3 regions of the Corynebacterium sp. KPL2895 genome follow, and region 1 is predicted to be linked to each of the others. Evidence: predicted binding sites of a transcription regulator. Region 1 holds the regulator's gene; each other region holds the start of a gene.
The links. The regulator LexA, encoded in region 1, represses DNA repair genes until DNA is damaged. The targets are predictions, from matches to a motif close to CGAACANNTGTTCG.
Positions count from the first base shown of each region.

Region 2: a site for LexA is predicted at 8,129-8,142, ahead of ABRP95_RS09035 (HNH endonuclease signature motif containing protein). Genes of this name have one in related genera too.
Region 3: a site for LexA is predicted at 5,788-5,801, ahead of ABRP95_RS01905 (SAV_6107 family HEPN domain-containing protein). Genes of this name have one in related genera too.

Region 1 is NZ_JBEHFY010000005.1:78,293-88,242, forward strand. It holds gene ptsP (phosphoenolpyruvate--protein phosphotransferase) at 1-818, shown strand, start outside; gene sugR (transcriptional regulator SugR) at 888-1,670, opposite strand; gene lexA (transcriptional repressor LexA) at 2,158-2,868, opposite strand; gene ABRP95_RS03495 (hypothetical protein) at 3,122-3,526, shown strand; gene nrdR (transcriptional regulator NrdR) at 3,732-4,190, shown strand; gene hrpA (ATP-dependent RNA helicase HrpA) at 4,482-8,384, opposite strand; gene ABRP95_RS03510 (hypothetical protein) at 8,506-9,438, shown strand; gene ABRP95_RS03515 (LysR substrate-binding domain-containing protein) at 9,504-9,950, opposite strand, start outside.
Region 2 is NZ_JBEHFY010000019.1:23,171-33,120, reverse strand. It holds gene ligA (NAD-dependent DNA ligase LigA) at 1-1,394, opposite strand, end outside; gene ABRP95_RS09075 (3'-5' exonuclease) at 1,440-2,111, shown strand; gene ABRP95_RS09070 (ArsR/SmtB family transcription factor) at 2,152-2,649, shown strand; gene ABRP95_RS09065 (serine hydrolase domain-containing protein) at 2,649-3,647, shown strand; gene ABRP95_RS09060 (hypothetical protein) at 3,657-3,947, shown strand; gene ABRP95_RS09055 (uroporphyrinogen decarboxylase/cobalamine-independent methonine synthase family protein) at 3,944-4,861, opposite strand; gene mnmA (tRNA 2-thiouridine(34) synthase MnmA) at 4,862-5,947, opposite strand; gene ABRP95_RS09045 (spermidine synthase) at 6,044-6,880, shown strand; gene ABRP95_RS09040 (glycoside hydrolase family 25 protein) at 6,861-8,024, opposite strand; gene ABRP95_RS09035 (HNH endonuclease signature motif containing protein) at 8,230-9,408, shown strand; gene ABRP95_RS09030 (cysteine desulfurase family protein) at 9,405-9,950, opposite strand, start outside.
Region 3 is NZ_JBEHFY010000003.1:25,935-35,884, forward strand. It holds gene ABRP95_RS01875 (class II 3-deoxy-7-phosphoheptulonate synthase) at 1-740, shown strand, start outside; gene ABRP95_RS01880 (serine/threonine-protein kinase) at 747-2,054, opposite strand; gene ABRP95_RS01885 (Rv2175c family DNA-binding protein) at 2,064-2,468, shown strand; gene ABRP95_RS01890 (alpha-(1->6)-mannopyranosyltransferase A) at 2,437-3,960, opposite strand; gene ABRP95_RS01895 (polyprenyl synthetase family protein) at 3,969-5,048, opposite strand; gene ABRP95_RS01900 (GNAT family N-acetyltransferase) at 5,100-5,654, opposite strand; gene ABRP95_RS01905 (SAV_6107 family HEPN domain-containing protein) at 5,889-6,332, shown strand; gene ABRP95_RS01910 (DUF3040 domain-containing protein) at 6,452-6,853, shown strand; gene mraZ (division/cell wall cluster transcriptional repressor MraZ) at 7,295-7,729, shown strand; gene rsmH (16S rRNA (cytosine(1402)-N(4))-methyltransferase RsmH) at 7,898-8,938, shown strand; gene ftsL (cell division protein FtsL) at 8,935-9,765, shown strand.

The sequences.
Region 1 (9,950 bases):
GCCTCTACCGCACGGAGCTGTCGTTCCTATCCGCTAGCGAGGAGCCTTCCGTTGACGAGCAAGCAAAGATTTACAGAAAGGTCTTCAACGCCTACCCCGATTCCAAGGTCGTGGTGCGCACCTTAGATGCTGGTTCCGATAAACCGATTTCTTATGCCACGCTGTCCTCTGAGGAGAACCCGGCATTGGGCGTGCGCGGCCTGCGCATTGCCCGCGATAATGAGTCCCTCTTGACTCGCCAGTTGGATGCCATCGCACAGGCTGCGGAGTCCCGCGGCGAAGCTGCCGAGACCTGGGTCATGGCACCGATGGTGGCGACCTCGAAGGAGGCCCAGTGGTTTGCGGAGCTGTGCCGGGAGCGCGGCCTGACCGCGGGCGCAATGATTGAAGTTCCCGCGGCTGCGCTGATGGCGGATAAGATCATGCCGCACTTGGACTTCGTATCCATCGGCACCAACGATCTCACCCAGTACACGATGGCCGCTGACCGCTTGTCGCCACAGCTTGCTTACCTCACCGATCCGTGGCAGCCGGCCGTGCTTCGTCTGATCCAGCACACCTGCATCGCTGGACACGAATACAACGTCCCAGTTGGCGTCTGCGGTGAGGCCGCGGCCGATCCGCTACTGGCCTGCGTATTGACCGGCCTTGGCGTCAACTCCTTGTCGGCTGCGTCCACCGCAGTCGCCGGCGTCGGTGCCCAATTAGCCGAGTTGACCTTCGACCAGTGCCAGCAGCTTGCCGATGCCGCCCTCAATTCCGAAGGCCCCTCCGCCGCCCGTGCCGCGGCGATGGAGCAGATAGAAAAATTCAACTAGCGGCATAAAGCTTCGCCCTCCCCACCTCGGCGCCGAGGCAGGGAGGGCGAAGTCGTGTGCGGCCTGGATCTATTCGCTGGCTAACACAACGTCTATCTCGCGCTCGCGGAGAGCATCGACGAAGGATTCCGGCGTGCCGGAATCAGTGATGACGACATCGATATCGGCAATGGAAGCGAAGCTCACCAGGTAGTCGTTGCCCAATTTGCTGGAATCGCACATGACCACGACCTTGTGGGCATTCGTGACGAAGGCGGATTTGATGGCTGCTTCTTGGGAATCGGCCGTAGACAAGCCGTGATCGAGGGTCAGGGCATTGGTGCCGATAAAGGCGACATCGGCACGCATGAGCGCCATGGTGCGCAAGGCGGTATCGCCGACGACGGCCTGAGTGATTGCGCGTACGGTTCCGCCGAGGAGCTGGACATCGGGGACGCCACTATTGGCGAGGGACAGCGCAATGGGCAGGCTATTGGAGACGATATTGAACTGCGCTTGCGGGTATTGCTGGCTGATGAGCTCGGCAAAGGTATTGATGGTGGTGCCGGCGTCCAAAAAAATGCTGCCGCCGCCAGGGGGAAGGAAATCGAGCGCGGCATGCGCGATGGCGGCCTTGGCCCCCGATGCGGATCGCTGACGGGTATCGAGCGTGAGCTCTGCGGTTTGGAAGGCTTGCGAAGCAACGGCGCCGCCGTGCACGCGGTGGACAACGCCCTCTCTATCCAGCACAGCTAGGTCGCGGCGGATGGTTTCGGCAGTCACATCGAAACGCTCTGATAAATCGGTGACATTAACGCGACCCTCGACAGCAGTTTGGGACGCGATTTGGCGGCGTCGCTCCTCTGCGTACACGGACCCTCCTTGCTCCTTGCCTTCGGCCGGGCGGTTACTCCATTTGCGTATGCAGGTGCGCGGTGAAAGCTATATGATGTGGGATTTCTTCCTCCATTGTGTCAAAATTCAGCGGTAATCGGACGAAAACAAAAATGCAGGTTTGTGCGGCTGTCCGTTTTTGAACAAAACTTGCTGGTCAGTAAGCAATATTTCACCTTGATGAAAGTCAGACCAATTAGCGGTTAACTTACGGATCCGTTATTTCGGGGGTGCTTTATCAATAGGGAGCCCGAGTTCAAGTTGGTTTTGTGGGGCGTGATTGTATGGATGAACGGTCTTAAACTTCGGTAAAACTGGTACGCCCTGCTCTCCAAGTCGGGGAGACAGGGCTGTGCGAGTGGGTCGAAAGAATGCGTTTCAAGGAAGCGGGCGCAGAATACAGGTAGCGGTTATGGCCGCTGGTGAAGAACCGGCGTACAGCGAGTTCACATCTGCCTGGCGCGACTTAGAGCTTGCGGAAGACGGATACTACCTTGCCCATAATCTCTGCATCGTCGCCGTTGATGGGTGGGTAGGCATCATTGTGGGGAAGGAGCCACACGCCGGAGGAGTCGCGGTGGAATTCCTTGACGGTGGCCTCGGAGTCATCGAGAAGCGCGGCGACAAACTCGCCTTCCTCAGCCACTGACTGCGACCGGATGATGACCCAGTCGCCGTTAAGGATGCCGGCATCCTGCATGGAATCACCCACAACCTGCAACATATAAAGCTCGCCGCCGCCGACGACCTCGTCCGGCATGGGGAAATACGTATCAATATTTTCCTCTGCGGTGATCGGTGCACCGGCGGCAATGCGTCCCACGACTGGAATATAAGCTACGGCAGCGGACTCTTCAGGGCTGCGGGCAGAGGTATCGGTGGCCTCTTTAGATTTACGACCTGGTTTCTTTTCGCCGTCGTCAGTATTGAGGTGACGCACATCGACCGCGCGTGGCTTATTAGGATCGCGGCGCAAGAAGCCCTTTTCTTCCAGCTGCTTGAGCTGATAGGCCACGGACGAGGTGGATTGCAGGCCTGCGGCATCGCCAATTTCGCGGATGCTGGGTGGGTAGCCGCGTAACATCACCGCATCGCTGATGACGTTCAGGATGCGGCGTTGCCTTTCGGAAAGAGAAGCGTAATCGTTCTTTGCGTTGCTTGCTTTTTTGCGGCCCATGTGCGGCTCCTAGCTAGGGGTCTGAGGTTCTGCGGTCGTGGCTTGAAAAGGGGACTGGGTGGCAGTTGCGTGCCATAACCCATTTGTAGCACGAAAAGTACAGGCGTTCGAGATTTGCACACAAAACTGGACAGGTTTTCGAAGGAATGCTATAAATCGAACATAGAATCAATCTCGAACACAGGAGCGACATTATGCTTCTGTCGTGTCAAGGGGCCGCTTTAGACTTACGGCGGTCGTCGAAAGGAAAGAAATGTCTCAACTACTTAACTCTCGCAATAACATGGTTAAACAGCACTCGGTACGTCCACAGATCGTACCTTCAGCCGCTATCTGGGATATTGATGATCGTAGGTGGGGTGCTCAGCATCCCCGCTCTGAAAGAGGAAAAATTAGGACACTAGATTCTGAATATCGAACGAATTCTAAAGGGGATTCGAATATGTGGACTGAAGAGTATTCGTTGCCTAATGTGGCGAACAAGACGATCGAAGAAGACGATGCCCAGAGTTCACGCAAGAATTATCTCCTTGGTGCTGTGTTCGGCGCTGCGGTATTTTTTGGCACGGTCGTCGGCGGATTGATGGGCACGAGCGCTGAGGCACCGACTGAACCTGGCGCTTCGGTACAGCAAGTAGAAGCAGCGCTCGTTCAGTAATGCATCTAGTACTTAAGCGAGCGTTGGGAGGGCTTTAGGCTTGGCGTCTTTTTTGCCATCAGCTTGCCTTCCTCTGATTAGACGAGACCTGCTCACTTAACGAGGCAGGCATGCCGGTAACAGGAGTCTGGTGTATTGGCGTCTGAATCCTGGTTTGGCCTCGGGGTAAACTAAGCCGAGAAGCTAAAATAGCGAAAGGACTAGCGTGTACTGCCCGTTTTGCCATAACGAACAATCCCGCGTTATTGACTCTCGCGTGGTTGATGCAGGCGCATCGATACGGCGCCGCCGCGAGTGTGCTTCGTGTAAAGGGCGTTTTACCACTGTGGAAAAGGCCGTACTGCTGGTCGTTAAGAGAAACGGCCTTGCAGAACCATTTAGCAGGGACAAACTCATTCGGGGTGTCAGGCGCGCTTGCCAGGGCCGAGATGTTAGCGATGATGCCCTTAAGAAGTTGGCACAAGAAGTTGAGGAAACAGTGCGGGGCCATGGGTCATCGCAGGTTAACGCCAACGAAATTGGGCTTGCGATCCTTGAGCCGCTGCGCGACCTAGACGAGGTCGCATATCTGCGCTTTGCCTCGGTATATAAATCTTTCGAGAGCGCGGACGATTTTGAATCGGAGATTCGACTGATGCGGCGACGCGATCGCGGGGACCTTTAAAATGCGGGGCTTATGGCGGTTTCTTAGCAGTTATACGGCCATGCGAGTGCAGGTTTAGAGCAGTTTTAGCTGGCTTTTTGCATCATTATTTCGCTGTGGTCGGCTAATTCTCATGGCGCCGGCGGCCAAGAGAACGGATTTCCTTGTGGTTCGTCGGCAGCGGCGCATGGGCGGCAGTTGTGTTTGGGCTGCGGCGATAGTCGGCTGGCGGTTTTGGTTAGCCAGCCGACCGACCAGCGATGGCGGGAGCGGAGTTCTCAGCGGGTGACGGGGACTCGAGGTGCTGGGAGGTCAGCGCAGTTTATCCACTGCCTTCTGGATCCTCCGCAGGGATACCGCGTGCGCCGTTCCGAGGCGCTGGGCGAATAGCGAGACCCGCAATTCCTCGATCATCCAGTGGAGGTCCTTGACCTCGCGCGTCTTTTCACGACCCGCGGGGAGGTTGCGCAGCCGGTTTGCCAGGTAGGCCATGGCGTTATCTACCTCGGCCTGACGGTCGGCATCGCGATCTGGGTCGAGCGACAGGTCTTCCAAGCGGATCCGCATTGCCTGGATGTAGCGGGGAAGGTGTCGCAGGTGCGCGGCTCCGTGCACGGTGATGGCATTCGGCGGGAGAAGGAAAGCGAGTTGCTTTTCCATATCGTCGATGGCGGGACCGTCCCAGTGAGAAAGCTCGGCGCGGAGATTGGAATACTCAGCCAGGCCGGGGGCTATCGAAACAATTGATTGCCGCACGCGGCCGGGGACCTGTGGTTTTACGGAATCCTTGAGCTCGGTAAACGCCTCTGGGGAGCGCACGGGGCCGCCGGCTTCGAGCATGAGGTCACGGATTGCCGCGACGCGTGCGTCATTGACCAGCCCGTCGGCACCGCCATGCGGATAAGAGTCCACGGCGACGCGCTGTTGCAAGGGCAGCCCCTTGACCATTTGCGCGGTCGAGACAGAAATTTCGCGCATCAAGAGCGTGAGGGTGGTGGTGACCATGGCGGCATCGGCAGCGGCCTTGGTGGGGTGAACCTTAAGCTCCACGCCGTCTTTGGTGGCCACCAGCGCTGGGTAGGCGGTGACTTCGTGGCCGTCAACGGTGGTGGTGACGGTCTCGTCAACGGTGCCGAGGGTATCGTCGGTCCACTCGCTGACTGCGGTCGATTCGGCGGTGCGGCTAACTTGAGAGACGGACGATTTGATGTGCCCGGCCTGGCGCTCGCGCAGGGCGGCAAGGTCCCTATCGGAGTCGATGATGGTGCCACGCTTGTCGATGGCCGCGTAGTTCATCCGCAAATGATCCGGCAACTTGTCCGGTTGGAAGTCGGAGGCGTTGATGCCGTGGCCACCGAGCTCGCGTAGGACATCGGCAAGCTGCTGGGTAAGGGGGCCTTCGAAGGGAATGAGCCGGTCCATGGCGCGTTCGGCAAATTCCGGGGCTGGCACGACCGTGCGCCGCAGGGCCTTGGGAAGGGAACGAATAAGTTCGTTGACGAGCTCGAATCGCAGGCCGGGAACGAGCCAATCGAAGCCTTCGGTATCAAGCCCGGCAAGCATGGGCACAGGCACCATCACGGTGACGCCATCGAGCGGGTCGCCGGGTTCGAACCTATAGGTCAGCTCGTAATCGATGGATCCCTTGCGCCAGTGATCTGGGAAGGAGACTTCGGTTACGTCGTGGGAGTCATCGACAAGCGTGGCTGGGTCGAAATTCAGCAGATCGGGTTCCTGGCGGCGCTTTTTCTTCCACCAGGAATCGAAATGGCGGCCCGTGGTGACCTTGGCGGGAATGCGCTGGTCATAGAAATCGAAGAGGGTATCCTCATCCACGATAAGGCCGCGGCGGCGGGCCTTTTCCTCGTATTCGGCCGCTTCATCAAGGGCCTGCGCGTTTGCCTTGAGGAAGTCGTGGTGCGCGTTCCACTCGCCGGCGATAAGCGCATTGCGGATGAACATATCGCGCGCCGCGACGGGATCCACGCGGTGATAGGGCACGGTGCGATCCGCGACGATGGGCACGCCGTAGAGCGTGGACTTCTGGTGTGCGATGGCGGCCGCGCGCTTGCGGGACCACGTGGGATCGGAATAGTTGTGTTTAAGCAGATCGGCGCCAAGCTTTTCCACCCACGCCGGATCGATGGCGGCAACATCGCGGGCCCAAAGCCGAGAGGTTTCGACGAGCTCTGCTGCCATGAGGAACTCCGGCGGCTTTTTGGCCAAGGCGGAACCTGGAAAGACAAGGAAGCGAGTATTGCGGGCGCCGTGGAATTCCTTGGAATTGCCGTCGCGGGCACCAATATTGGAAAGCAGCCCGGATAGCAGCGCAATATGAATATCGTCGGCGCGGCGCTCGGTGCCCCCTTGGTAGTCCCAACCCAATTGCTTGGAGACGTCTTTGAGCTGGCGGACCAAGTCGAACCACTCGCGGATGCGCATGTAGTGGAGAAACTCCTGCTTCATGCGCTTGCGGAATTTATTGCCTGATTGCTCATTGCGGGTCTGTTTGATGTAATCCCACAACTTCAGCATGGACAAAAAGTCAGAGGTCTTGTCCTTAAAGCGCGCGTGCGCTTGATCAGCTTGCGCTTGGTACTCCAGCGGGCGTTCGCGCACGTCTTGGATGGTCATGGCGGCAACGATGACGATGACATCGTGGAGGCAGCCGTTGGTATGGGCCTCGATAAGCATGCGTGCCATGCGGGGATCGAGTGGGATGCGGGCCAAATTGCGGCCGGTTTCGGTCAGCGCCGGTTTCTCGTGCTTGTCTTGGAGGGCACCGAGCTCGTGGAGGAGGTTGAGGCCATCGCGAATGGCCTTGAACTCGGGTGGCTGGAGGAAGGGGAATTTCTCGATATCGCCGAGCTTGAGCGAGACCATCTGCAAAATGACGCTGGCCAGGTTGGTGCGCAGGATTTCCGGATCAGTAAACTCTGGTCGGCTTTGAAAGTCTTGCTCGCTGTAGAGGCGGATAGCGATGCCATCGGCGACGCGGCCGCACCTACCCGAGCGCTGATTGGCAGAGGCCTGCGAAATGGGCTCGATGGGCAGGCGTTGTACCTTGGTCCGCGTGGAATAGCGCGAGATACGCGCGGTGCCGGTATCCACGACATAGCGGATTCCGGGTACGGTCAGCGAGGTTTCGGCGATATTGGTAGCCAAAACGATGCGCCGCCCGCGGTGATTGCTAAATACGCGGTGTTGTTCCTGGTTGGATAGGCGCCCGAAGAGGGGCGCGACCTCGACGTTCTTCCATTTTTTGGCCTCGATTGCTTCCATGGCATCGCGGATATCGCGCTCGCCTGGGAAAAAGCAGAGGATATCGCCGTCGCCTTCTGCCATGAGCTCCTCGATGGCCTCGGTTAAGCCATCGAGCGGGTCTTGATCCACCAGCTTTCCACCGGCCTCGAATTCGAGGGGACGGTAGCGGATTTCTACCGGGTATGTGCGCCCGGAGACTTCAATGATGGGCGCGGGGGTGCCATCGGGTTGGGCGAAGTGCTCGGCAAAACTTTCCGGATCGATCGTCGCGGAGGTGATGATCACTTTGAGATCGGGCCGCTTGGGAAGCAACCGCTTGAGATACCCCAAGAGGAAGTCGATATTCAAAGAGCGCTCGTGTGCCTCATCGATAATGATGGTGTCGTACTTATTAAGGAAGCGATCGCGCTGCATTTCCGCTAGCAGGATGCCGTCCGTCATGAGTTTTACGGCGGTGGTATCAGAGACCTGGTCATCGAAGCGGATGGCGTAGCCCACCGACTCCCCAATGTCTTGGTCGAGCTCGGAGGCGATGCGCTCGGCGACGGTCCGCGCGGCGATGCGGCGCGGCTGGGTGTGGCCGATGAGTCCGCGGCGGCCTCGGCCGATGTCGAGGCAGATCTTGGGGATCTGCGTGGTCTTACCAGAACCGGTTTCACCGGCAATGATGACTACCTGGTTTTCTTCAATCGCGGCGGCAATATCGTCCTTGCGGCCGCTGACCGGCAGGGAATCGGGGTAGGTGAGTGGGGGAACGGCGGCATCGACAAGCGCGAGGCGATCTGCGGCGGCCTGGATATCCTGGCCAATTTCGCGCAGGGCCTTGGGGGCGCGTGCCTTCGATAGGCGGCGGCGGAAGCTGCGGGCCTCGGCGATGGTGACGTTGTCTAATGCTGCAAAAAGTTCATCGCGGCTAGGGGCCGGCGACGTCGTGGTTTCATGCTGTGTCATGGCTAATTAATGAGCTTACCCCGGTTACGTGGAGTGGAAAAAGTTGCTATTGTGAAAATACTTGTCTAAAAGATATTTTTCTCGTTGCACCCAACCCGAATATAGAAGGAAGGCACCGCTGATGAACGACAAAAACTCCGGTGGAAATGACGATTTTCCCCGCTATGAACCGACTGATCACCCGGAGGATCAGCCGAGCTACGGAAGCCTGCCGTCCTATGGCGGCAGCCACGAGAGCGGCAGCTACGAAAGCTCCGGCAATCAAGGATATGCGGGCTACCAAGCACAGGACAATACCGTAAATTCCGGCGGATTTACCGGAAAGCCCTCGGCCATTGATTCGATTTCGTGGGCCTTTCGCACGGTGTTTAAGAACTGGAAACTGTGGATACTCGGTGCCTTGCTCGTTGGCGTCATTGTCATAGCAGTCTCCGGAGTGAGCCTGGCCGTTGCTCCCGCAGAGGGCGCGGATGCCTCCGGTGCGGGATCCATTGTGCAAATCGTGTCCTACGTGATCATGGTCGTCGTCAGCTTGTTGGCGATGCGACTGGCGCTTTTCCAGATCGATGACCCGCGTACTGGGTGGAGCTATGTGGGCAAGGACGTGCGGTGGTGGCAGCCACTGGTGATCATGATCATCATCGGTATTATTTCCTCGGTAGTAATGTTCATCTTCGTTGGTGGCTCGATCTTCCTCGGCCCAGACGCGGGCGCCGACGCCACCGAGGACGAGGCGTTGGAAGCCATGGCGAGCTTTTTCGGAGTCATGGCTGTAGTGGCTCTCATCGGCCTATTCATCCAGCCGCTTTATATGCTGATGCAATGGTTTGCAGCCGACGGTGACGGGGTTGGCCAAGCCATTAAGAACGGTTTTAAGGCCGGTAAAGGAAACTACGGCCAGCTCCTGCTGCTGACGGTGCTCAACGCGCTGATTATGATTGCCGGCGGCATCCTGTTGCTGGTTGGCTTGATTGTGGCCGTACCGGTTACCTTACTGGCTACGGCTTACTTGTTCCGCCAGTGTGCAGGCCGCGCGACCGGCCAAACTGCGTAAGCGCTTTAGCATTATTTAAGGCCACCGAGGCATTGCTTCGGTGGCCTTAATCGTGTGTGGCGGTTTTATCCCTCCAGCGAGCGTGCGAGGGCATTTTCATAAGCGGCGGTAATCAGGGTGCCGAATTCGCGGAACTCTTCACTGCGTGCGGCAGAGGAGCGGAAGACGAGGCCGATTTCGCGCTCAGCGGTGACATCGGGATCGAAGTAGGCGATGCCGAGGTTCTTGCCGTGGCATTCGGTGGCCAATGCGGACTTGGGGATAAGGGTGCAGCCGAGCCCGCCCATGACCAGCTGCATAATGGTGGTAAGCGATGAGGCACGCGTGACGGAATTGGTTGCTTCCGCCGGGTTGACGTGGGCGTGCCGGCAGAGATCGACGATTTGGTCGCGGAGACAGTGGCCATCGTCAAGCAGCAGCAAATCCAAGTCCCGCAGCTCCGCCACCTGGACGTCCGTACGCCCGGCGATGGGGTGATCGGGCGGGCTGACGATGGCGAAGTCCTCGGTGTA
Region 2 (9,950 bases), on a different contig from region 1:
TTTTCGATGAGGTCCATGGCCCCCTTCTCTCCCAGTGCCTCGATATCGAGGCCCTTGCGGGAGGCGAGGTATTCCAGTCGCGCGGAGAGCTGGGCTGGACAAGATTGGGTATTGGGGCATCGCCAGTCAGCATCGCCGTCCTTTTGCGGGGCGAGCGTCGTGCCGCAGGCTGGGCACTGCGTGGGAAAGGTCCATTCGTATTCGCTGCCATCGCGCTGTTCGCGCACGGGACCTAGTACCTCTGGAATGATTTCGCCCGCCTTGCGGATAATAATGGTGTCTCCGATGAGCACGCCCTTGCGCTTGACCTCAGACTGGTTGTGCAGGGTGGCCATGGATACCGTGGAGCCGGAGACAAAGACCGGTTCCATGATGGCAAAGGGGGTAACGCGCCCCGTACGCCCCACGCCGACCTCGATGTTCTTCAGCTTTGTTGTTACCTGTTCCGGCGGGTACTTATAGGCAATGGCCCAGCGCGGTGCGCGGGAGGTCGCCCCGAGCTGGCGCTGTGAGCCCAGATCGTCCACCTTGACCACGAGCCCATCCATTTCAAAAATCGCATCGTGGCGGTGTTCGGCCCAGTAAGATACTTCCTCTTGTACTTCGGCGGCGGAGTGCACCTGCTTGGTATAGGGCGAGACGGGCAGCCCCCATGCGGCGATGGCCTTATAGGCATCGTGCTGGGAGGAGGGGGAAAATCCCTCGCGCGCGCCTAGGCCATGGCAAACCATGCGCAGGCGGCGCTTTTTCACCTCTGCGGGATCCTTCATGCGCAGTCCGCCGGCCGCAGCGTTGCGGGGATTGGCAAACCGCGCCTTGCCGTCCGCCGCGCGCTCCTCATTGATTTCTTCGAAATCCTCGGGGCGCATATAGACCTCACCGCGGATTTCAATGAGTTCCGGGACTGGGTACTCTTCGGTGCCCGTAAGCTCGTGCGGGATATCAGAAATGACCCGCGCATTGGCGGTAATCTCCTCGCCCACGGTGCCATCACCACGGGTGGCAGCGGTATCCAAACGCCCATTGCGGTAAACCAAGTCGATAGAGAGGCCATCGATCTTCAGCTCCGTTAGGTAGGTCTTGGCGGGCGTCCTATCCAACCAGTCCTGCATCTCACCGGCGCTAAAGACATTGTCTAGGCTCATCATGCGCTCGAGGTGCTCAATATCCTCACCGGCGTTCGGCGCGGCGCCTACCTGCTGGGTAGGCGAATCCGGAACCGCCAGCTCCGGGTGCTGCTTTTCTAGGTCCACCAGGCGCTGGAAAAGCGCATCAAAATCGGCATCGGGAATCGCGGGTTCACCGTTGTAATACAGGTTGCGGTGGCGGCGTACTTCCTGCGCCAGGTCGTTCCATTCACGTTGCACATCAGCTGGATTAGTCACGGTATCCAAGTCTAGCGATCCCCCATGTCCGGGCTAGCTACTAAGGTATGGACCATGAACTTCGACGCCTCCCGCATGCTCGCCTTCGACCTTGAGACCACCTCCGCCAACCCCAAAGACGCTCGTATCGTTACCTCTGCCCTGGTCCGCATTGACGGCCGCGATGTCCAGAAGGTGGAGCACCTTGCAGATCCCGGCATCGAGATCCCCCAAGCCGCAACCGACGTGCATGGGATTACAACGGAAAAGGCCCAGGCTGAAGGCCGCCCGCACGAGGAGGTCCTCAAAGACACGGTTAATGCCATCAAGTCCGCGTGGGACGACGGCCTGACGCTCATCGTCTATAACGCGGCCTTCGACCTTACCGTCCTGCGCAGCCTTACCGGCGATTTCACGGTCACCGGCCCGGTCTTTGACCCGTACGTCATTGATCGCGTGAGCGATAAGTGGCGCAAGGGCAAGCGCACCCTTGGCGCGGTGTGTGAGCACTACGGCGTGGAATTGAGCAATGCGCACGAGGCCACTGCCGATGCCCTCGCTGCCGCCCGCGTGGCCTGGAAGCAGGTTCGCCAGCATTACCCCAACCTCGCGCAGATGGACGAAAACGAGCTCATGGAGTTCCAGGCGGTCAAGTGGTACGAGGACCGCGTCGCCTTCAAGAAGTACTTAGAAGGCAAGGGCCGCGATGCCTCCGATGTCTCGACGGCGTGGCCGCTAATTTCCTAATTCCCTTGCCATATTTCTAGAGTTTTGGAATTCTAGAAATATGGATTCTTTAGAATCGCGCATTGCCCACCTTGAGGCTCGCGTCACCAAACTCGAAAACCCCGCCCCTGACCCCATCGAATCATCCGCAAGCGAGTCCACCATGTGGCTTGCGGATGCGCTTGAACCTTCTGACCAGCTTCCTGAGGGGTCCGTCATTTTTGGCGGTAACATCACCACCGGCCTAGGCTCCTATGTCTACCAATGGCAACGCCCAACAGACACAGTGACCGCTGGAGACTGGTCCGATAATCTCGAGCGCCTCGCCGCATTGGCACACCCCGTGCGCGGTGAAATCCTGCGCCGCCTCCTTAGCTCACCAGCCACCGCCACAGAACTGGTGGAAGAGGAAATCGTCACCTCCACCGGCACCGCCTACCACCACCTCAGTGCGCTTACTAATGGTGGCTGGACCACCAAGACAAACGGGGAATACTCAATCCGAGCGGCCCGCGTCATCCCCCTGCTCACAATCATTACCGCAAGCGAGGATCACTAATGCGAAAGCGAAAAATGGCGCTAGCCATCACCGCCACCATCATGACAGCGGCCCTCTTACTCTTGATTGGGCCGCGGCGGATCGCTGTGGCCACCACTGAAACAGGCGACGCCACTCTATCCGCCACACTGCGCAAACACACCGAACCGGGTTTCAATAATCTCACCGCCTTCACGCTGCACGAAGGGAAAGCCACCTTCGCGGGACTTGGCGCGGATGAACACACCGAGGTAGAAATCGGTTCGGTAACCAAGATGTTCACCGGAGAATTAGCTCATCAGCTTATGGAAGAAGGAAAGATAAGCCTTGATACCACCGTGGGCGAAGTCCTGGATGTTGGCCAAGCACCCATTTCCGAGGTCACGGTACAAGAGTTGCTCAACCACACCTCAGGATTACCCCGGCTAGCACAAGGGAATATTTTCGCTGATGCAATCACGGCGGTCACTGGTGCTAATCCCTACGCAGGTGAGACCACCCAAGATATCCTCGATGCCGCCACCGAAGCGGATCTTAAAGATCGTGGAACAGAGACTTATTCCAATATGGGGTATGGACTACTCGGCCACCTCCTGGAAACGGCTGCCGATTCAGCCTATGAAGACCTGCTTCAGGAGAGAATCTTTCAACCTGCCGGAATGACGGAGACCTACCTCATGACCCCAGGGGCGGTCCCCGATGATGCCCCACGGGGCCTTACTGCCACCGGCCGGGAGGCCGATCCATGGGAGATGGAAGGCAGCAATGCCGCAGCGGGCGCAATACGATCGACTGCACATGACATGGCAGCTTTCGCTGAGTGGATTATGGATAACGGCGATATGGCCTATGGCTGGCAAAAAAGCGAAGACAACCAAAGCTTCTGGCACGACGGCGGAACGGGTGGCTACTCCACAATGTTCATCATAGATCCGGAAAATAAGCGCGCAGCCTTCGCCAATAATGACAATCCGATGTGGACTAGTGACCTCGCCCAAGCGCTATTCGATGAGATTTAAGGAATTCCAATGATTACCACCCTAATCCTTGCCGCCATCACCGCATCCGAAGTCTGGGGCACGTGGAAAGCGCTCAAAAAACCATCTTCCCCGGGGATGCTTATCGCGTCAGCGATTATCAGCATCGTCATAATCGCCTTCATTGGTAACGCAGTTCCGTGGTACAGGGAAGTCAACTACGGATGGTGGTACGCTCTCGTAACCGCTTGTTCCCTACACATGGGCGCCGTCGCCTGGCGTATTTACACAGATCACAGTGAAAAGTCTCCGAAGACAGATAGCCTCGTGCGCGCCGCTTAAAGGTCGCCCGCATCGCGGGTGAGGATCGCGGCAGTCTCGGTTACAGAGCGCAATGAGCTTGCCGATGCCCCAGCCGGAAACACATCAAAGTGATCCACGAGCAGCTCACGCGGCATGCCAATGCGGTCCAGGTGGCGGGCAAGTGAAATCGCCTCTGCCCGCGCGTCTTTCCCGGAAAGTGCGACACCGACTCGGCGGCCTTCGGAAAGGTGCTCGCCCATCCCATCGAAATGCTTAGGGGTAGAAAGGCGGTCGCGGTATTGCGCATCAACGAGGAATGTTTTCGCGGCCCCAGCCACCGACCACAGCGGCGGACAATAAAGATAATCCGCCTCAAAGCGCAGGAGGGTCTCGAGTGCCACCTCGTCAGGGACGGCGGGTATCGAATCAAAATCGGTGGTTCCTGGAATGCGGCCAGCGATGACATCGGCAAGCAGCGGTTCATCCAGTTGCACCACGACCTCGCCGTGGAAGCGGCGTGCAACATCGGTGGCGTGGGTGCGGATGCCGTGCAGCAGGGCATCGGAAAGCTCCGCAAAGGCACCGGAATCGGTGAGTACGCGGTGACCATCGGCAAGCTCAATGCTGGCCGCCAGCGACCACGGGCCGAGCGCCTGCACCTTGATGCGAGGCACGGTCTCTCCCCACACCTGCTGCACCTCATCGAGATCGCGCTCGAGTCGGTCCCACGCGCGGCGAGTAAGCAGCTGGGGACGGGCCGTCATGCGCCACGAACGGGGGCCGCGATCGATGGTGATGGCCTCGAGCATGCTTGCGGTACGCCCCACCGAATCGGAGCCCAGCCCGCGTTCCGGTAGCTGCGGGATGGCGGGAAGCTCGGTCTCGCCCATAATGATGTCCGCTGCCTCCGCCATAGAGGTGCCGGGCATGGGCCCGAGTGCGAATCCGGTCATTTACACGGTCTCGCAGATGGTGCCGGAACCGATGACGATATCGCCCAAGTCATCTGGGGAAGGCAAGTACAGCACCGCAGCCTGTCCGCGGGCAACGCCAGACAGTGGCTCCTTGAGCTCCAGGCGCATCGAATCAGCGGCGCGGTCCACGTGGGCAATGCACGGCACTACGGAACCGTGCGCACGAACCTGCACCTCGCACTCAAAGTCGCCGTCCATACCAGGGTGCAGGTACTTCAAGCGGTCAGCCCTGATGGCGGTAACCGCCAGGTCCTCGCGCGCGCCAACAGTCACCGTGCCCGTTGCAGCATCGATATCGGTGACGTAACGCGGGCGGCCATCGGCAGCCGGGGCCTTGATGTCCAGGCCCTTGCGCTGGCCGATGGTGTAGTTCCACGCACCATCATGTTCCTTAAGCTCCGTTCCCTCTTGGTCCACGATCATGCCGGGGCGAAGGCCGATCCGCGATCCAAGGAACTGCTGGGTATTTCCGTCTGGAATGAAGCAGATGTCATAAGAATCCGGCTTCTTCGCTGTGGAAAAACCGTGCGCCGCAGCCTCTTCGCGGATTTGCGGCTTGGGGGTATCACCGATGGGGAAAAAGCAGTGCTCCAGCTCCTCGGCGGAAATGACGCCGAGCACATAAGACTGGTCTTTATTCTCATCCTTGGAGCGGCGCATGTAGCCATCATCATCAAGGGTGGCGTAGTGGCCGGTCGCAACGGCATCAAAGCCTAGAGCCATGCCCTTTTGCAGCAGCGCACGGAACTTAATCTTCTCATTGCAGCGCAGGCAGGGATTCGGGGTTTCACCGCGGGCATAGGAATCCACGAAGTCCGTAATAACCTCTTCCTTGAATTCCTCCGAAAAGTCCCAGACATAGAACGGAATGCCCAACTTATCGCAAATGCGGCGGGCATCGGCGGAATCCTCCAACGAACAGCAGCCGCGGGCCTTTTCGCGCGTTTGCTGCGCGTCCTTATGCAGGGCCAGGTGCACGCCGACGACATCGTGGCCAGCCTCCACCGCACGGGCGGCGGCGACAGATGAGTCCACGCCACCAGACATTGCTACCAATACTCGCATTGCATTCCCCTTTAAATACCTCGACTACAGGCCCGAAAGTGTACTCCCTTGCCCCAACGCAGCTTAAATCGATTCCATTCCCTAAGCTTGAATCCCATGGGTAGAAAGCGAGCTGCGAACAGGTCAGGCATCACCGGGACCTACGAGATATCCACCGGCACCGCCGAGGTCGTACCGGATGAATTCCGCGACGGAGCTTATATCCTTAACGTCAATGGCGTTCCTAGCAGCCATATCGTGCTGGGCGAGCCGCAGGAACTCGACTTTGAATATATGCGCTGGATCGCAGCGGCGGTGGAACACCTTAATACGGTCTCCCCTAATAAGCTGCGCGTTACCCACCTCGGCGGGGCCGGCTGCTCACTCCCGCGCTACTTCGCCGACCTTTGGCCGGACAGCCGCCATACGGTAGTCGAGCTTGATGCCAAGCTGGGCGAATTAGTCCGCGAGCTTTTCGATGTCCCCCGTTCTCCCACCGTCAAAATCCGCCCCGGCGATGCCCGCAAGGAAACCGAAGGTTTTCTGCCCGCCAGCCGCGATATCATTATCCGCGATGTCTTCTCTGGGGACACCACGCCGAAAAATCTAACGACGGCGGAGTTTTTCCAAGCGGCCAAATTGTCCCTGTCTGCCGGCGGCCTTTATGTGGCCAACTGCGGCGATCACTCGGACCTCCAATTGGCGAAGAAAGAATTGGCCGGGCTTTCTGAGGTCTTCGATCACCTCGCTGTAATCGCTGACCCGCCCATGCTCAAGGGGCGCCGATATGGAAACATCATCTTACTGGCCTCAGATACACAACTGCCAGCTGAGGGCTCGGTACAAGCCGCTCAGCTGGCAAAGGCACTCTTAGGCGGGGCCGTTCCCGCACACTTTAAGGATGAAAGCTGGACCCGTAAATTCTTTGCGGGAGCTACTTCAGCACGCGATTGAGCAAGTCAGCTACTTGATCGGCATCGAAGTCCGGCACGTCAGCACCGGCCTTCTTCGCCGCATCCTTAGCTTCTTCGACCTGGTTGCCGGAAACTTCGCCCTTGTCGACGCCATTGACATGGCCCGCGTTGTCAAGCAGTAGTGCCAAGTCGCCGACGGTGAAATCACCGACCGCCATCTTGCCAAGTTGCTTCAGAGGTAGAGCGTCCTCCTCTTCCAAGGCCTTCACAAAGGCCGCCAAGCCCTCAGCAGCCTGGGCATCGAGGCCGGCGTCTTTGGCGGCATCGGCAAGCTGGGGCATTGCAATGAGGCCAGCCGCAAGGGCGAAGATTGCACCAATCACCGGCGTGCTATCGGAGCTAAGGTCCACACCATCGTCGAGGACGAGGCTATCGAGCGCGCCGCCGATATCGACGTAATTGCCGCCGCTAAAAGACTCTAGCTGCTGCTTCGAGCCATTAAAGAGGTTCAAGTCCACATCGGTGGGAATACCAGCGACCTTGCCCGATCCAGAGCGCTGCCAGAAGGACAGGTTCTTCCACCCACCCACTGGATCCGGGGCTTCATCCTGGTATGCCGCCAACCACAGTGGCATATTGGAGAACTTCTGGGAGTTATTCATCTCGCCCATCCAGAAGTACTTGTAGGTATAAATCATTGGGGTGCGGTTGGTCAGGCGCTTGAGCTCGGAGGTAAATTCCTCGATCCAGCTCTCCAACTGGGAGGCCGACTTGCCCTCGGAGACCTCGATATCAAGCACCGGCGGCAACGTCTGATTCGGCGCCAACGCAATCTGCGCCGCAAAGTTAGCCGCCTGCGTCTTCGCATCGCCAGCTGGGCGCGCATAGTGGTATGCGCCAGTCTTCAGGCCGTGCGCATTGGCCGCTTGGATGTCTTTAACGTAGTGCGGGTTAATCCAGTCCCCACCCTCGGTGGCCTTAACAAAGGCGAAGGACTGGCCGTCAGATTTCACCTTATTCCAGTCAATAGGCATGCCACCGGGGTGCTGGTGGGCAGCAATATCGATGCCTTTCGGTGCGCTGTTTCCCAATGCTGCCTGCGCGGCAGCGGTCCCGCTCACCGTGACTGCAACTGCAGCGATAACCGCGATGATGCTCTTGCGGAGTGCCCTCATAGTTGTCATGCGCGAGAGTCTAACAATCATTCACACTAATCACATTTACAACACGCGTACCACGCGTGGGAATTTTTCACTCCCCTATCCAGTTTTTCGGAAATGTACCATTTAGAACACATATTCGCTTTTCGGCTTGCGGGAGTCAAACGGATAACTTATGGTAAACCTATGAACATTAGCAACTTAGTGCGAAACTCGGGGGATAATCGCCATGGAACCCTACTACCTCATCACTGATCCACACGATGACATAGCAGTTAGTGCCACGTGTAATAGAAAATCCGACTACCTACTCTGGAAGGAAATTCGACCAAGTTTAGAAGATGATTTCGATATTGCGTGTCATACGCTGGCAGGTCGCACCGGCTTAAGCGAACGGCGCACGAGGGATATCACCATGGCGCTATACCGCTTAGAGGAATTGCCACGCACAAAACTGCTGCAGGAAACCTACTACTTCCTCGACTTCTCTCGGCTTATCACCATTGATTCGGTCTTAAGCAAACTTGGCGAGGTAGACAGCGGCGTCCTTCAACGCATAGACGCCGAATTGGAAAAATACCTGACTCCCACAAAGCCGGGTCAAAACTTTCCATCAAATGCTGCCCTTCGCCGAAAGCTCAATGGGCTTATCACCATGGAATCCCCAGACACCACAGGTGATAAGGAATCTGAGGAAGAAGACGGGCGAAATGACTCCTATTTCATCTACCCCACCGCGGGCGGACGAGCAGGGTTAAACGTAGAGTTCGATGAAGATACACTCATCCTCATTGACGAGGTTGTTCAGCGTACTTCGGAAGGGCACGGACTCAGTAAGGCCGATGCACTGGCCCAGCTGATCCTCGGAACCATCGAAGATAAATCTCAGGTACACCTTTATATGTACCGCGCCAGCGACGTAAAAGCGGCTCCAGGATTTATCCAGGGCTACGGGTGGGTTCACCCAGATACCGCTGACCGTCTAACACCGATCACTACCTGGGACATGGACCAAGCGGCAACAAGGGTAAGCCCGGCCTACTCCACGCCGCCGCTCATCGGTGCCTATGTGGAAGGCCGCGATGGTGTGTGCCGCTGGCCTGGGTGCAACCGCCCAGCCTACAGGTGCCAAAAAGACCACCGGATCGATTTCTCAGAGGGAGGAAAGACGACGGCTGGAAATTTAGCCTCGCTGTGCCAGCACCACCACAACGTAAAGACGGATAAAAGCGCCTTTTACATCATGGATCCGCACAGCGGGGATATCATCTGGCTCTTCCAAGACGGACGGTGGGCATACGACGAACCGCAGGGACCGCTAGCGGCGAAAAACAAGAACTGGGCGCTAACTGTTGCCCAGGCAATCGCCGCCCGGCGGAATGCTGCCAAAGAAAGGGCTGATACTTAAACCGTGCGGGCTCGGGCAACAACCTCTGGTAAATGCGCGAGCACGTAATCCACATCGTCTTCGGAAGTAAGGCGTCCCAGAGTGAACCGGAGGGACCCAATTCCTTCTTCCTCGCTGACACCCATTGCAGAAAGCACATGGGACATGCGGTTGACGCCTGCGCTGCAGGCACTGCCGGTCGATGCCTCAATCTGCAGCGAGTCCAGCAACATGATGAGGCTATCGCCATCGGTGCCGGGGAAAGAAACGTGTAGGTGCGACGGCAAGCATGGCTCGGTGGAATTCACGACAACGTTGTCGATGGATGAGAGGATCCCATCCCGCAGCTTATTCCGAAGTGCAGCGATGCGCTCGCCCTCGGCAGCGCTTTCTGCGATCGACTCCTCCAACGCAGCGGCGAGCGCGGAGGCGCTAGCTACGTCTACCGTGCCAGGGCGAAGTCCGCGTTCTTGCCCGCCTCCGTAGGAAATCGGCTGCGGCGCAGGGGTGCGCTTGGCCAAAAGCACGCCAATACCGCGCGGGCCACCAAATTTGTGGGCGCT
Region 3 (9,950 bases), on a different contig from region 1:
TGGCCCGCGAGATTGAAAATGGTCTGAAATTCATGAACGCCTGCGGCGTGCAGGATTCCACGCTGCACTCAGCGGATATTTACTGTTCGCACGAGGCGCTGCTGAAGGATTACGAGCGTTCCATGCTGCGCTTGGGCCAAGACGATAATGGTGATACCAAGCTTTATGACTTGTCCGCGCACCAAGTGTGGATTGGTGAGCGCACGCGTGGTCTGGATGACTTCCACGTCAACTTCGCCGCCATGATCGGCAACCCGGTGGGCATCAAGCTTGGTCCTGGCGCCACACCTGAGCAGGCCGTGGAATATGCCGAAAAGTTGGATCCCAACCGCGAGCCCGGCCGCTTGACCATCATCTCCCGCATGGGGCACGATAAGGTCCGCAGCGTGTTGCCACCCATCATCAAGGCCGTCGAAGACTCCGGGCACACCGTGGTGTGGCAGTCCGACCCCATGCACGGCAATACCTTTACCTCGTCCAACGGGTACAAGACCCGCCACTTTGACAAGATCGTCGACGAGGTGCAGGGCTTCTTCGAGGTACACCGCGATTTGGGCACCCACCCGGGCGGCGTGCACCTCGAGTTCACCGGCGAAGATGTCACGGAATGTCTCGGCGGCGCCGAGGACATCACCGACCTAGATCTGCCGGGCCGCTATGAATCCGCCGTCGATCCGCGCCTGAACACGCAACAGTCCCTCGAGCTTTCCTTCCTCATCGCAGAGATGCTGCGGAACTAGCTCCCACTAGACCCAGAGGGAAGGAGTTCCTTCGTAATAGGAGGAACCAAACCACCACCCGCTGATAGCGACCGCACCGGTTGCCACCACCACTGCGAGGAGAAAGACCAGCAGTGACGCAGGATGGCGATTGGTTAGCGGCCGCTCAGCGGGTTCTTCTTCTGCCACCTGCGCGGGGGCTTGTACAGGAGAATGCGCTTCCCCCACACCCGCAGCGGGTGCTGCTGGAGCAGGCGGCAGTGGCGGCTCCGGGGGGACCGGTGCCTTGGGCACATCGAGGCGCGTTTCAAAGTCCGGCTGCTGCGGATCCGGCTCGGGAGGAATAACCTCGGTGGGCCCGCCGTCCAAGTGCTCGGTGGCACCCTGCGGGATGGTCCGCGTGGGCTCAAATACATCCGTGGCGCCGATGCCGGAATAGTCAGTGGGTGTTTGTGCGGTGCGCGCGGCAGCGGCGTTGCGGGGGACCGGGATGGTTACCGTGGGCAGATCCAATTCCCGGCAAATGTCCTCGAGGGCATCTAAAAACTCCCCGGCATCGGCAAAGCGCTCGCGGGGATCGCGGGCAGTGGCGGTGGCCACGAGGGCATCGACAAGCTTGGGCACGTCCTCACCACGCGTGGATGGGGCGGGAACATCCGCATATAGGCGCGCGGTGGCGTGCGCGATCGGGGTATCCCCGGAGAAGGGCACGGTTCCAGTCAAGAGTTCAAATAGCACAATACCGGCGGAATACACGTCGGTGGCGGGTGTTATATCCTCGCCGGTGACCTGTTCCGGCGCCAAATATGAAACGGTGCCGACGATCATATTCGAGGTCGCTTGCGCATTCCTCGCACGCACCAAGCCGAAATCGCCCAATTTCACCCGGTGATGCGAGGTAATGAGCACGTTATCGGGCTTAATATCGCGGTGGATAAGCCCCGTGGAGTGCACCTCGGTCAGGCCTTGGAGCACGCTGCGCAGGGTCGATAATGCGGCAGGGACGGTCAGCGGGCCGCCTTCGGCAAGCAGCTCGCGCAGGGTGCCGCCATCGATGAGCTCCATGATGAGGTAAATGGGCTCGCCATCGGCGGAAAAATCATGAATGGCCACGAGGTTGGGGTGTTGCAACCGCGCCATCGCGCGGGCCTCGCGGGAAAAGCGCTTGATAAAAACCGGGTCATCGTCATAGCGCTCATCCATGACCTTTGCGGCCACTTGGCGGCCCAAGCGCATATCCACGCAGCGATAGACGGTAGACATACCGCCGCGGGCGATGGGGCGATCGATGCGGTAACGGTCTTCCAACACGTCACCAATTTCCAACCTAGTCATACTCCCAGTATGGCCGATCCACTAGGGCGCGTTAAAGTAGGTGGCGTGACTAATGCAGAAAATTCCCTGAATTCCTTATTGGCCGGCGAAGAGCTGCTCAGCATGCAGCAGGTGGCAGACAAGCTAGGTCTTCCCATCACGCGCGCCTATGACCTGCTCCAGGACCGCAAATTCATTGTCTGGGACTCGCCCGAAGGCAAGCGTGTGCCGCTGGCATTCTTCAATGACAAGGGGAGCATCGCCAAGCATGTCACCGGCGTTATTACCGTGCTTACCGATGGCGGCTATGACGACGAGGAAATCCTGCGCCACCTATTTACCGCAGATGATTCCCTTCCTGGCCGGCCCATTGACGCCCTGCACGGGCACCTGGCGCGCGAGGTTATTCGGCGGGCTCAGGCGTCTGCTTTTTAGCCCTGCGTGTGGGCAGTTGAGGGCCTTTGTGCCCAATGCCATCGAACATCCACTGCGTTGCGGACCAGGACACAACGATGAGGCCGATGACCCAGAACCAGTTATAGAGCTGGTGGTTGCCGTCGCCGGAAAAGCTCAAGCTGATAAATAACGCTACGCCAGAGGTAAACTTCAGCAGCCACAGCGGCGGGCGGAAGGTGCCCATGAGCGTAAAGATGGAGGCGTAGTACCACGGCAGGGTCACCGAGTTGAAGACGAAGGCAACCTGGTAGGCCGCCGCGGTGCCCATAATGGCATCGCGGACAGTATGTCGGCTTAGCCACCACACGATGACTAAGCCGATGAGCATGCATACCATCGCGATCGTGCGCAGGACGCCCAAGATGGCGTTATAGGAGGCGTCCGGGTCAAAAATGTGGACCGCGGGGACGATGATGTCTGCGGCCAATGTCGGCCCCGCCAAGGGGTTAATCACCTTGGAGTTGCCGCTGACCTGGGAAAGCCACCCCCATGAGGTGCCGGAGCCCCAAGTAATAAGCGCTACCGTGGCGATGATTTCCACGGCCGCGATGACGCCTGAGCAGAAGAAGGCTACCGCCGTGCGCGCCACGGTAGAACCCTTAGGCGCGTAGCGGTGCACCATGAGCCAGACGATGAAGGGGGCGGCGAAGATCGCGGTAGCCTTCATCGCCACCGCCGTACCGACTAACAGCAACGCGGCGTGGAAGCGCTGGTGCAGCGCGGCCAATAGCCCCAAGGACACGAGGCCAACCATGAGGGATTCATTGTGCATGCCACCGATAAGGTGCAAGATGATGACCGGGTTGGCAACGCCAATCCACAGCGCGACCGCCGGATCCGCGCCGAGCTTTCGGGCAATGCGCGGCACCGTCCACGCAATGAGGACAAAGCCTGATAGTGAAAGCAGCTTATAGATAATGATCCCGGCGGTGACGCTATCGCCCACGACGGTGGTGACGATTTTGCCAATCCACAGGTGCAGTGGCCCATACGGGGTGGTGGTATTGCGCCAATCTTGCGAGACCTCCAGCAGGAAGGGCCCAGGGTTGATGGCGGCGCCCTCGGTATATGGGTCGAACCCGTCGCGCACCATGGCGCCCTGCATGAGGTAGGAATACACGTCCCTGGAAGCCATGGGACCGGCGAAAAGCAGCGGGGTGACCCATGCGATAAGAATGCGTTGTAACTCGCGCACCCCTCCCTCCGGGCGCGGGTGCTTAAGCTGCCGGCGAATAATCATGCGCCCGGCAAGCACCCAGGCGGCGGCGAGGAGGAAAATGCCCACCCAATACAGCACCAACCCGAGGTTGCGCCCGTGACCATACGATAAGAAGCCGATATTGAGCGCTTCGAGCACGCCGCCGCGATTGCGGGTCGAGCCGCCAGAAAAAGACGAAAAAAGAAGTATGCACGAGGCCACGAGGCCCAGCGGGAGCGCGCGGGGGACTGGCAAGGAGTAGGTTTTGGCCACAGTGACACCTACTTTTGTCGCGTCGTCGCCTGAATGGCTAGGTGCTCTAGTGTTTCCGTAATCTGCGGATCCACATGTGCCGCACGCAGATGAGCCAACCCGGATTCCGTCAACGCGGTAATGCGGCGCTCAATCTCATCGGGGGCGCCGGAATCCGCAATGATTTGGGATAGGCGCAGCAAGTCCTGCGGATCGGAGGTGCGGCCGATGAATTTCCGCAGGGTAGCGGCGGCGCTGGGATCGCGTTCATCGGCGCGCTGTAGCGCTAGGGCGAGAAGCTCCGTGCGCTTGCCTTCCCGTAGATCGTCCCCAGCGGGCTTGCCGGTGATCGCAGGATCCCCAAAAACTCCCAATTGGTCATCGCGCAGCTGATAAGCAATGCCGATATCGTGCCCATAGCCGCGGAAAGCCGAGATTAACTCTTCGCTCGCACCCGCGATGGCAGCGCCCAAATGCAGGGGCCGCTCGATGGTATAGGCGGCGGTTTTATAGCGATTGACGGAATTGCTCAGCGCCACGGATTCGGAACCGGCTGCCTCGAGGGAAATATCGAGCAATTGGCCGCCCAAAACCTCGGTGCGCATTCCACGCCAAGGCCCGCGTGCACGTTGCAACGCCTCCGAGCTGAGCCCAGAATCCTGAAACATATCCTCGGCATAGACCAGCGCAAAATCACCCACCAAGATGGCGACCGACGTACCAAAGAATTCCGGATCCCCTAAGAAATCAGATTCCCGGTGGAGGCGCTCTGCTTCCCGATGCACCGTTGGTTTCCCGCGCCGGGTATTCGACGCGTCAATGATGTCATCGTGGATAAGTGCGCAGGCCTGGATAAACTCCAGCGAGGACGCCGCGCGCAGCATGGCCTCAGGGGATTCCGAGCCGCGGCCTGCGGCGAGGTAACCCGCCCACGCATACATGGGGCGCATTCTTTTTCCGCCATCGAGGACGAATGATTCCAAGAAGCTCATGGCGGTACTGACCGGGGCGCCGATCTCTGCCACGTGATCCCGGCGCTGATCCAAGAAGATGGCCAGTTTTTCGCGCACCGCGCCGGGGATATCCGCAAGCTCAGGAATATTCGTCATAGTCACACCTCCACACGATACCGCCTAGGGCCAAGAAGAAATAACGCAGGTTTATAGCGGCAGGCTCACTCCCAAAATGGCGAAGGGCCGGGGATCCGCGGGGTAGCGATGGTGACGCACGACATCAAAGAAGCCCACAGACCGGTAGAGGCGAAACGCCCCGTTGGCTTCCTGTGGCGCCTCCGGTGTTGATAATAAAGCGTATTGGGCAGGGATATTCCACAGCAGCCCTTTAAGTAGCTGCCTGCCTAAACCGTGTCCTTGAAAGGCCGGTAGCACGTGTACTTCGGCTACTTCAAAGTAATTGCGCAGCATGCGCCATTCGGACTCCGTTGGGCCGCCATTTCGGCGCAGGGCTCGGCGCAGCTCGGAATCCCACCAGCTATCCGGTGATCCCAAAAATCCATATGTCACGCCCACGACTCCGTTGTCATGCGTGGCGATAAGCGCTGTAAACCCTGGGCGCATGGAATCCGCCCGCCAATGGTCAACACTGCGCGAAAACGTGACCGGGTCATATCCCATGGCCTCGATGTATATCTCCACGAGCTGAGGAGACAACATTGAGAACTCTTGCGGGGTTAAGCGGCGGATTTCGAAACTCACGGTATCTATCTCACCAGATACGTGCGGCTACCGGCGGACGAGGGTGGGGTGGGGTTATTCCATCGAACATTAAAAACTATCGAACAATGTTCGATATGCAGGGAGATATGGCTGGTAAAACTCTTGAATAATTCGAACATGTGACCTAGAATAGAAACTAGATGTCCAGTCGGCTGCTTAAAGTCAACGGCAGTCGAACACGGTTAGTTATTGGCGCACTACAGGAGAAAAACAATGGCACAGATTATTTCGGCAACGCAGTCCCGCACTACCGGTCGCTTCACTGGTAAGCGGGGTGCGAAGCGGGCACACTTTTTATTTCAAGCCCGCGAGCTTTTAGATCAGGCGAGAAGCTACGCGGCGGAGGGTCGCTTTGATCAGGCGTTAGAGGTGGCCTATCAGTCTGCATTGCGTACGGCTGGCGCGCGGGTAGCGGTATCGGTGGCCTCTCGTCGCCGGCGCCTGCCAACGAGCGCGTGGGATCGCTTGGCTCTAATCGGGGCCGAAGAAAAGCAGTGGGCGGAGGCTTTCAAGTCCTATTCTCGCACTCGCGCCCGGGTTGCATCTGGCCTGGATGCAACTCCGGATGAGGAGTATGTCTACGGATTAATGCAGCAGGCAGCGCAGTTTTTAGATGAGAGTGAAGCCGAGACAATTCTGGGCTCTTTTGCGGCATAACCGCGGCATAATCACTGCTGAGAGGAATAACTACCTTTTGGGGAACATACTGGTTACTCTGGACGTTAGTATTGGTAGAAGATATATTGGCCGAAGCCCAGTCCCTAGTTGGAGGAAAAGTGTCTCTTTCTGAACAGGAGCAACGCACGCTCCGTGAAATAGAGGAATCGTTATTAGCGGACGATCCTAAATTTGGCGCTTCTGTGTCTGAATCTACCTCGATCGGCGGTTCCGGCGGCGCTTTTACCCTGCGTGGGGTTGCGCTCATCGTGGTTGGTCTGTGCATGCTCGTCGGCGGCGTGGCCTTGGCGCAGCAAAACTTGTGGTTTATTGCGCTGTCCATCGCCGGATTCCTTGTCATGTTTGCCTCTGGTGTGTGGATGCTTCGTGGCGACCAGCCCGCTAGCACAGGAAAGAAAAAGTCCACTAATGGGCGGGCAAAGAAGGCAGCGTCATCCCGTAGTGATGGAGTAGGCAGCAAGCTGGAAGAAAACTTCCGTCGGCGCTTTGAGGAGAGCTAACCGCGAACTTTTCATTTCCCCAGTCACCATAAAGGGTGGCTGGGGATTTTTTATGGCTCACCAAAATTTCCCACTTTGCCCCACCTTCTTGCCAAAACTGCGGTGCGGAGGGGGATTGTGGGTGCTGGAGGGGGAAATACCTGGGCTCTATGCAGGCAATGCGCTGTAAGTGGCGTATGGGGTGAAGTAACTTTGATGTTGTAGGTGGGATTAAAGGGGTGGATCTCCGGGGTTGTCAAGGTGGGGCGCGGGAAATCTGACCACTGTAAAAACACCCTTTTAACTGCACATACGTTTTGAGTTATTAAGAATATAGCGATTTAAGTGGGGCATGTGGGGGAAAGTGGGGTAGAGTGGGGCGCAGCGGAGGAATGGGGTTGAAAAACTCTCTTCTGACGTGAGGGAATCCGGAGTTGTCGAGTGAGGAAGGTGGACGCCGGGATGTTTCTCGGAACCTACACTCCGAAACTTGATGACAAAGGGCGCTTAACGCTTCCTGCAAAATTTCGTGATGAACTCGCAGGTGGCCTGATGGTCACTAAGGGGCAAGACCATTCTTTGGCCGTGTACCCGCGCGAAGAGTTCGCCGAACGCGCACGGAAGGCTGCGGCGGTTTCTCGAACCAATCCGGAAGCACGCGCTTTCATTCGTAACTTGGCGGCAAGTGCGGACGAACAGCGGCCCGACGGGCATGGTCGCATCACCTTGTCCGCAGGCCACCGTGAGTACGCGGGCTTGTCCAAAGAGTGCGTGGTGGTTGGCTCGGTAGATTTCCTTGAAATTTGGGATGCAGCTGCGTGGGCTGAGTATCAATCGCAAACTGAAGATGCTTATTCGGCAGCAGATGCCGATGACGTACTTGCGGGCTTGCTGTAGAAGCCCGCATCTCGAGTGCGTGTAAGGACTCTGTCCGAGGCGGATGATTCTGGTGTACTTCCCCGATATCAGAAACCTGCCTCGGACAGGGCCCTATATGCACTCGTCGTGCTTTCCACGATAGGAAGTCCTGCACAGCGGAAATAAGAAAGGGGGACGCGGGGAGACATGGCTACAACTGACCTTAATTACGATGTGGCGGATAACCACGGCCATGTGCCGGTCATGCGCGAGCGCATGGCAGAGCTCCTGCGCCCCGGGGTAGAGGATGCGGGCTCGCAGGCTGTGCTTGTCGATGCCACCTTGGGCGCCGGCGGCCACAGCGAGTACTTCCTCCAGACCTTTCCGCAGGCGCGCGTTATCGGTGTGGATCGCGATGAGCAGGCATTGCGCAATGCTTCGGCCAGGCTAGAGCCCTTCGGCCCGCGTTTTTGCGCGGTTAATGCTCGCTTCGATGAGCTCGGCACCGCCATTGCCCAGGGCGAGGGCGATATCTTTGAAGCTGCCCGCGCCCACGGTATTGCGGGAGCCCTCTTTGATTTGGGTGTTTCTTCCATGCAGCTGGATCAGGCAGAGCGCGGCTTTGCCTATAAGACGGATGCGCCGCTGGATATGCGGATGGACCCGAGCCATGGACTTACCGCCGCTGACGTACTCAATACGTATTCGCACGGGGACTTGGCGCGGATTCTTAAGACCTATGGTGACGAGCGCTTCGCGGGCAAGATTGCCTCCGCCGTGCTCAAGGAGCGCGAGAAGGAACCTTTTAGCACCTCGGGCCGGCTGGTTGAGCTTCTTTACTCGACCATTCCGGCGGCAACGCGCCGCACGGGTGGGCATCCCGCAAAGCGCACATTCCAAGCGCTGCGGGTAGAGGTCAACCGCGAGTTGGAGGCCATTGAAAATGTGCTTCCCGTTATTACAAATGCGCTTTCCATTGGGGCGCGCGCGGTCTTTATGAGCTACCAGTCCTTAGAAGACCGCCTCGTAAAAGCGGCATTCAAGGACCTTTCTACGTCCACTACGCCTGCCGGCTTGCCGATGGACCTGCCGGGTACCGCACCGGAATTCGCCACGGTTACCCGTGGGGCCGAAAAGGCATCTCAGGCGGAAGTAGAAGAAAATTCCCGCGCCGCGTCGGTGCGCGTGCGCGCCCTAGAACGGCTTGAAGGCACGCCAGAATTTTTAACCCCGGGAGGCAAGAAATGAGCACCATCCCACGCCGAAACCAGCACTTAACGGATAGCCGCGACAGGGAGGCCACTCGCAGCATGGGCGCCAGCCGAGACTTCACCACCGGAATCGATACGGGAGCGCCGACCGCAGTGCGCGAGCGCACCTCCACCAGGACCACTGGCAAAACGGCGCGCCGCACGGCCCCTAGCCGTACCCGGGTGCCGCACCGCGGGCCGAACCGGCTTGGTTCGAAGCAGGTCGTCAGCTTCCGCGGCCGGCGGCTGCAACAGCAGACGAAGCAGAATAACGCTTTTGTCCGAGTTGCCGTCTTAGCCGTTACCTTGCTCATTGGCGGGGTAGTGCTGGCCATGTGGCTCTCTGGTTTGTCCACCTCACAGACGTTTAAAATCCAGCAGCTGACGGTGCAGGAATCGCAGTTGGATAATCAGATTGAATCGCTGAATCGGGACGCCGAAAACTTGAGCTCCTCGGCTGATATTGCCCGCCGCGCGGATGAATTGGGCATGGCAGTGCCCAAGCAACCCGGCGTGACTGAGGTAGGCGGGGATGGAGAGATCATCGCCAAGCGCGAAGGCACCCCGTATACGGAAAAGCTTATCGATGTCAACGGTGAACCCATCCGCCCGGGCCAAGCCTCGAGCGATCCAAAGGATACGGAGGGGATGTCTGATTCCCTCAACGCTGTGCCGCGCGGACAGCAGCAACATGCCCGCGGCAACGATGCGGACGAGAACCGGGATGAGCACCGTGGCAGCGATGACGACGAAAACCGCGATAACGCCAGCGATAGTCGCCCCAACCTTCCCGCCCGCGCGCCGTACACCAGCCAGGCCGATTAAACGGACAGAATAAGTGGTGAAATTCTCTGTGCTCGCGCGTGGTAGCGCGGGCACTGCCCATCTTGTAGGGCACAATCGATACACGCAAGAACCTGTGGCGGCGAAGGGAAGGTGACTGAACACCGTGACTGCACCGAATAATGGTGGCAACCGTGGACACCGTCCGCGGCCGCGCCGCGCTGCTA